Regions from separate parts of the Streptomyces sp. NPDC085481 genome, predicted to be linked through region 2. Evidence: riboswitches for the same ligand, from Rfam matches in the RefSeq annotation. Region 2 holds a riboswitch; the other holds the start of a gene.
The links. Region 2 has a riboswitch for thiamine pyrophosphate ahead of thiC (phosphomethylpyrimidine synthase ThiC). Riboswitches for the same ligand answer to the same signal wherever they lie in the genome.
Positions count from the first base shown of each region.

Region 1: it holds a riboswitch for thiamine pyrophosphate, as region 2 does, so the genes downstream of both, ACIGEZ_RS30250 (thiamine ABC transporter substrate binding subunit) here and thiC (phosphomethylpyrimidine synthase ThiC) in region 2, are expected to answer to the same signal.

Region 1 is NZ_JBITTJ010000018.1:50,485-54,299, reverse strand. It holds gene ACIGEZ_RS30255 (ABC transporter permease) at 1-1,379, opposite strand, end outside; gene ACIGEZ_RS30250 (thiamine ABC transporter substrate binding subunit) at 1,457-2,569, opposite strand; TPP riboswitch at 2,652-2,762, opposite strand; gene rlmN (23S rRNA (adenine(2503)-C(2))-methyltransferase RlmN) at 2,792-3,815, opposite strand, start outside.
Region 2 is NZ_JBITTJ010000002.1:87,673-91,487, forward strand. It holds gene ACIGEZ_RS06235 (hypothetical protein) at 1-89, shown strand, start outside; gene thiC (phosphomethylpyrimidine synthase ThiC) at 192-1,967, opposite strand; TPP riboswitch at 1,961-2,076, opposite strand; gene ACIGEZ_RS06245 (YibE/F family protein) at 2,149-3,597, shown strand; gene ACIGEZ_RS06250 (SsgA family sporulation/cell division regulator) at 3,613-3,815, opposite strand, start outside.

The sequences.
Region 1 (3,815 bases), on a different contig from region 2:
AGCAGGGCCCGTCGCACGAGCGGCAGGTCGACCTCACGCCAGGCCCGCCACGGCGAGGCCCCGAGCACGGCGGCCGCCTCGCGGAGCCGGTCGTCCACCGCGCGCAGCACCGGCAGCATGGTCCGTACGACGAACGGCACACCGACCAGCGCCTGCGCGAGCGGCACCAGGATCCAGCTGGCCCGCAGGTCGAAGGGCGGCTCGTCGAGGGTGATGAGGAAGCCGAAGCCGACGGTGACGGCGGACACCCCGAGCGGCAGCATGAGCAGCGCGTCGAAACCGCGGACCAGCCGTCCGGCCCGCCTGGTGAGCGCGGCCGCGGCGAGACCGCCGATGACGACGGCGATGGCGGTGGCGGCGAGCGCGTACTGGAGGGAGTTGACGATCGTGTCGGTCATCGGCACGAGGAAGGTGCCGTTGTCGTCGACGTGCTGCAGCGCCCGGTAGTAGTCGAGGCCGTAGCCGGTGGGGGTGGACAGGGAGCGCTCGACGAGGACGGCGAGCGGGGCGAGGATCAGCAGGGCGATGGAGAGCAGGACTCCGCCGAGGAGCAGCCACTGTCCGGCGCCGCGGGGCCGGCGGGCGGTGCGCTCCGGCGGGACCAGCTTCAGCGCCGTCTCCCGGCGCCGTACGGTCCGCGCGTGCACGCCGAGGATGACGCCGACCGCGACGAACTGGACGATGGTCAGGACGGCGGCCGTGGACAGCTGGAGCCGGTCGGCGGTCTGCCGGTAGATCTCGGTCTCCAGGGTGGAGTACGCGGGGCCGCCGAGGATCTGCACGATGCCGAAGGAGCTCGCGGTGAACAGGAACACCATGAGCGCGGCGGCGGCGACGGACGGGCCGAGCGCGGGCAGGGTGACCGTCCGCCAGGCCCGCCGGCGGGAGGCGCCGAGGACCCGGGCGGCCTCCTCCTGGCGCGGGTCGAGCTGGGACCAGAGGCCGCCGACGGTGCGGACGACGACGGCGTAGTTGAAGAAGACGTGGGCGAGGAGGATGGCCCACACGGTGGTGTCGAGCCGTACGCCCCACAGCTCGTCGAGCAGCCCGCGGCGGCCCACCAGGGCGAGGAACGCGGTGCCGACCATGACCGTGGGCAGCACGAACGGCACCGTGACGACGGCCCGCAGGATGCGCTTGCCCGGGAAGTCGAGCCGGGCGAAGACGTACGCGCCGGGCAGCGCGACGAGCAGGGTGAGCACGGTGGAGGCGAGCGCCTGCCACAGGGTGAACCACAGGACGTCGAGGATCTCCGGGCTGCTCAGCGTCTCGCCGAAGCGGCCGAGCTCCCAGTGTCCGTCCGGCCTGAGCCCGCGCTCGACGATCGAGACGACGGGCCAGGCGAAGAAGACCGCGAAGAAGGCGACGGGCAGGAGCATCAGCCCCAGCCGCGCCGCGCTTCCCCTGCGGCCCGGGGGGCGGTCCGGGGGGCGGTCCGGAAGCCGGTCCGGGGGGACTACTTCAGGACGAGCGACGACCACTGCTGAATCCACTGGTCACGGTGCTCGGCGATCTTCTCCGGCGCCATGGTCTCCGGCTTGTCGACCACCACGCCGTGCTGGGTGAAGAGCTTGGGGAGGGTCGCGTCGTTGGTCACCGGGTTGACGAACATCTGCAGCGGCATGTCGTCCTGGAACTTCTTGGAGATCAGGAAGTCGATCAGCGCCTTGCCGCCCTCGGGGTTCTTCGCCCCGTTCAGCAGGCCGGCGAACTCCGTCTGCCGGAAGCAGGTGCCGGTGGAGACGCCGGTGGGCGCCACCTTCGGCTGCGGCTCGGAGTAGAGCACCTCGACCGGCGGGCTGGAGGCGTACGAGACGACCAGCGGGCGGTCGCCCTTGGCCTTCTTGCCGCCGGCGGAGCCGGAGAACTCCTGGTTGTAGGCGAGCTCCCAGCTGTCGACGGTCTTCACACCGTTGGCCTTGAGCTTCTTCCAGTAGTCCGCCCAGCCGGCGTCGCCGTACTTCGCGGCCGTGCCGAGGAGGAAGCCGAGGCCCGGGGAGGAGCGCTCGGGGTTCTCGACGACGAGGAGGTCCTTGTACGCGGGCTTGGCCAGGTCGTCGAAGGACTGCGGGGGCGCGAGCTTCCTGTCGGCGAAGTACTGCTTGTCGTAGTTGACGCAGATGTCGCCGGAGTCGATCGGGGTGACCCGGTGCTGCTCCTTGTCGAGCTGGAGCGCGGCGGGGATCCGGTCCAGGCCCTTCGCCTCGTACGACGTGAAGATGCCGTTGTCGAGGGCGCGGGACAGGAGCGTGTTGTCGACGCCGAAGAAGACGTCGCCCTGGGGGGAGCCCTTGGTCAGGATCTCCTTGTTGACGGCCTCGCCGGCGTCACCGCTCTTGAGGACCTTGATCGTGAAACCGGTCTCCTTGGTGAACTCCGCGAGCACCTCCTTGGAGGCGTTGAAGGAGTCGTGGCTGACCAGCGTGACGGTCTTGGGCGCGGGAGCACCCGTCTTGCCGGCCGCACCGCGGATGTCCTCGGTGCCGCAGGCGGCGAGGGTGGTGACGCCGAGCGCCGCGACGAGCGCGGTGGCGGCCAGCTTTCCGATGCCGGACTTGGTGGTGCTCACTTGATGTCCTCCTGGGGGTGACCAGGAAGAGACGCGGCCCTGCCCGCGGCCGGGGACACCGGACGCGGGCAGGGCGCAACAGCTCGAGTTACGACCGAACTTCCTACCCAGAATGACCTGGGCGAGGTTCAGAGGGTCTGCGGTCTGACGGTCACCGCACTCTCAGCGCTGTGGCGCTCCCCTGTCGGAATATGCAGATGTGTTCGAGCTCAGGGTACAAGGTCAGCGTTGGGCGGCCGCGAGCTGTCCACAGGCACCGTCGATCTCCTGGCCGCGGGTGTCGCGGACGGTGACGGGCACGCCGTGGGCGGCGATGGCCTCGACGAACGCCTTCTCGTCCTCGGGACGGGACGCGGTCCACTTCGAGCCGGGCGTGGGGTTGAGCGGGATCAGGTTGACGTGCACCCTCTTGCCCTTGAGCAGCCGGCCGAGGAGGTCGCCGCGCCAGGCCTGGTCGTTGATGTCCCGGATCAGCGCGTACTCGATCGAGATCCGGCGCCCGGACTTCTCCGCGTACTCCCAGGCCGCGTCGAGCACCTCGCGGACCTTCCAGCGGGTGTTCACCGGCACGAGGGTGTCGCGCAGCTCGTCGTCGGGGGCGTGCAGCGAGACGGCGAGGCGGCACTTGAAGCCCTCGTCGGCGAACCGCAGCATCGCGGGCACCAGACCGACGGTGGAGACGGTGATGCCGCGCTGGGACAGGCCCAGGCCGTCGGGCTCGGGGTCGGTGAGCCGGCGGATGGCGCCGACGACCCGCTTGTAGTTGGCGAGCGGCTCGCCCATCCCCATGAAGACGATGTTCGACAGCCGTGCCGGACCACCCGGGACCTCGCCGTCGCGCAGCGCGCGCATGCCGTCGACGATCTGGTGCACGATCTCGGCCGTCGACAGGTTGCGGTCGAGACCGGCCTGGCCGGTGGCGCAGAACGGGCAGTTCATACCGCAGCCGGCCTGCGAGGAGATGCACATGGTCACCCGGTCCGGGTAGCGCATGAGCACCGACTCGACCAGCGTGCCGTCATGCAGCCGCCACAGCGTCTTACGGGTGGTGTCGTCGTCGCACGAGACGTGCCGCACCACGGACATCAGATCGGGCAGCAGCTCCCCCGCGAGCTTCTCGCGCGAGCCCGCGGGAATGTCGGTCCACTCCACGGGGTCGTGCGCGTATCGCGCGAAGTAGTGCGTGGACAGCTGCTTGGCGCGAAACGGCTTCTCGCCGATCGCGGCGACCGCCTCCTTGCGCTCG
Region 2 (3,815 bases):
ACGAAGGCTCCCCGTCCCCCCGCCCGACCTTCACGAGCCCGGACTTCACCAGCCCGGACTACGCCCCGCCGGAACACGGGCCGGAATAGCCCCGCAGCAGAGCGGCCGGAGCAGCACACAGCAGAAAGGGACCGTCCCGCGACTCCCCCCGTGGCTCGCGGGCCGGTCCCGTACCGGGCAGCTCCCGGCGGCTACTCCGCCATCGGCAGGTAGACCCGGTTGCCGGACGCCGCGAACTCCGCCGACTTCTCGGCCATGCCCGCCTCGATCTCCTCCGCCTTCAGGTCGCCGCCGTGCTCACGGCGGATGTCCTGGGAGATCTTCATGGAGCAGAACTTCGGGCCGCACATCGAGCAGAAGTGCGCCGTCTTCGCGGGCTCCGCCGGCAGCGTCTCGTCGTGGAACTCGCGGGCCGTGTCCGGGTCGAGGGCCAGGTTGAACTGGTCCTCCCAGCGGAACTCGAAGCGCGCGTCGGACAGTGCGTCGTCCCACTCCTGGGCGCCCGGGTGGCCCTTCGCCAGGTCCGCCGCGTGTGCCGCGATCTTGTACGTGATGACGCCGGTCTTCACGTCGTCGCGGTTGGGCAGGCCCAGGTGCTCCTTGGGTGTGACGTAGCAGAGCATCGCCGTGCCCCACCAGGCGATCATCGCCGCGCCGATGCCCGAGGTGATGTGGTCGTACGCGGGCGCGACGTCCGTGGTCAGCGGGCCGAGCGTGTAGAACGGCGCCTCCTCGCAGATCTCCTGCTGGAGGTCGATGTTCTCCTTGATCTTGTGCATCGGGACATGGCCCGGGCCCTCGATCATCGTCTGCACGTTGTGGCGCTTGGCGATGGTGTTGAGCTCGCCGAGGGTCTTCAGCTCGGCGAACTGCGCCGCGTCGTTGGCGTCCGCGATCGAGCCGGGCCGCAGGCCGTCGCCGAGCGAGTACGTGACGTCGTACGCCGCCAGGATCTCGCAGAGCTCCTCGAAGTTCGTGTAGAGGAAGTTCTCCTGGTGGTGCGCCAGGCACCAGGCGGCCATGATCGAGCCGCCGCGCGAGACGATGCCGGTCTTGCGGCGGGCGGTCAGCGGCACGTACGGGAGCAGCACGCCGGCGTGCACCGTCATGTAGTCGACGCCCTGCTCGGCCTGCTCGATGACCGTGTCCTTGTAGATCTCCCAGGTCAGCTCCTCGGCCTTGCCGTCGACCTTCTCCAGGGCCTGGTAGAGCGGCACGGTGCCGATCGGCACGGGGGAGTTGCGCAGCACCCACTCGCGGGTGGTGTGGATGTTGCGGCCGGTGGACAGGTCCATGACCGTGTCGGCGCCCCACTTGGTCGCCCAGGTCATCTTCTCCACCTCCTCCTCGATGGAGGAGGTGACCGCGGAGTTGCCGATGTTGGCGTTGACCTTCACCAGGAAGCGCTTGCCGATGATCATCGGCTCGATCTCCGGGTGGTTGACGTTCGCCGGCAGCACCGCGCGACCCGCCGCGATCTCCTCCCGTACAACCTCGGGGGAGACGTTCTCGCGGATCGCGACGTACTCCATCTCCGGGGTGATCTCTCCCCGGCGGGCGTACGCGAGCTGCGTCACCGCCTGCCCGTCGCGGCCCCGGCGGGGCAGCCGCGGACGGCCGGGGAAGACCGCGTCGAGGTTCTTCAGACCGCCGCCGCGCGGCGAGGTGTGCTTGATGCCGTCGTCCTCGGGGCGGACCGGGCGGCCCGGGTACTCCTCGGTGTCGCCGCGGCCGATGATCCAGTTCTCGCGCAGCGGCGGCAGACCGCGCCGTACGTCGGTGTCGATGGTGGGGTCGGTGTACGGACCGGACGTGTCGTACAGCGTCACGTCCTTGCCGTTGGTGAGGTGCACCTGACGGACGGGCACCCGGAGGTCGGGGCGTGAGCCCTCGACGTATCCCTTGTGCCAGCCCGGCGTGCGCTCGCCCTGGCTGGAGGCAGGCGTGTGTGCATCCTGAATGGTCATGAGACCGATCTCCCTACGCCGGCATTACCCGGTAACAGGTTCGGCGGTCGGCGCAGCGAATCGTCAGCGCCCTCTCAGCCCGGTGCTCCGAGCTCCCGCGTGTGCAAAGGTGTCACCACGCTAGCGCCATCCCTGGCGTGCTGAACAGTGGGTCTCTCTACGTTCTTGCGATGATCGGTCGGTGACTTCCACCGAGCAGACCCCCGAACCACACGGCCACGACGGGCAGGACGGGCACGTCGGCGACGGACACGGCGGCCACGGACAGTCCGGCAACGGGCCCGGCGGCCACGGAGACGGCGGCCACGGACACGGGGGCCACGGCCACTCGCACAGCCACGGTCCGGCCGCGCCCGTCTCGCGTCATCTGCGCAAGGTCATCGCCGCGGTCCTGATCCCCTTCGCCACCGCCGTGGTGGTCGGGCTCGCGGTGCTGTGGCCGGGTGGCGCCCCCGCGCACGAGCGCACCGGGGTCGGCTTCGACCGGCAGACCGAGCAGGGCAAGGTCAGCTCCGTCGAACACGTCGACTGCAAGGACGTGAACGCCGCTCAGGTCCCGCCGACCGGCGACACCTCGACCCCCGAGGGGCGCGAGGCGGTCAACGCCCAGCAGGGCCGGTGCGCGAAGGCGACCGTCGTCGTCACCACCGGTCCGAACAAGGGCCGTACCTTCACCGAGATCGTGCAGCCCGACGCTCCACGGCAGCTCCACGAGGGACAGGGGGTGGTCGTCGCGTACGCGCCCGACGCGCCGCGCGACCTGCAGTACTCGGTCACGGACGTGAACCGGAAGCTGCCGATCGCCCTGCTCGCCGGCATCTTCGCGCTCGCGGTCGTGCTCGTCGGCAGGATGCGCGGGGTGATGGCGCTGATCGCGCTCGCCGCGAGCTTCGTCGTGCTGACCTTCTTCATCCTCCCGGCGATCCTGCAGGGGTCCAATCCGCTGCTGGTCGCCGTCGTCGGATCGAGCACGATCATGCTGATCGCGCTCTACCTGTGCCACGGGCTGTCGGCCCGTACCTCGGTCGCGGTGCTCGGCACGCTGGTGTCGCTGCTGCTGATCGGCTTGCTCGGCTCGCTCTTCGTCGGCTGGGCCTCACTCAGCGGCAACACGGACGACAACACCGGTCTCATCCACGGGCTCTTCCCGCAGATCGACATGTCCGGTCTGCTGCTCGCCAGCATCATCATCGGCTCGCTCGGCGTGCTCGACGACGTGACGGTCACCCAGACCTCCGCCGTCTGGGAGCTGCACCAGGCCGATCCGCGCATGGGGCCGCGGGCGCTCTACCGGGCCGGAATCCGGATCGGCCGCGACCACATCGCGTCGGTGGTGAACACCCTGGTCCTCGCGTACGCCGGTGCCGCGCTGCCGCTCCTGCTGCTGTTCTCGATCGCCCAGAGCAGCGTGGGGACGGTGGCCAACAGCGAACTGGTGGCGGTGGAGATCGTCCGCACGCTGGTCGGGTCGATCGGCCTGGTCGCCTCGGTCCCGGTCACCACCGGACTCGCGGCGCTGGTGGTCTCCGCCGACCGCCCGGGGACCACCGAGCCGGGGTCGGTCCGGGCCGGACGGGCCGGACGGGCCGGCCGAGCCGGCGGGGGCGGACGCCGGCGACGGGCCAAGTGACGTGCGGGGACGTCGTCAGCCCGCGTTCTCCTCCGCAAGAATCCGGCCGAGTGCCGCCTCCAGGTGGTCCTCGAAGTCACCCAGTGTCCGTTCCTGACCGAGCGGGACGAGCTTGTCCGTACGGTCGAGGAAGGCGACCAGCGGGGGCGCGCTCGCCCGGAACAGGGCGCGGTCGGCGCCGACCTGGAGCCGGATGATCACATCGGAGAGGCCCTCGG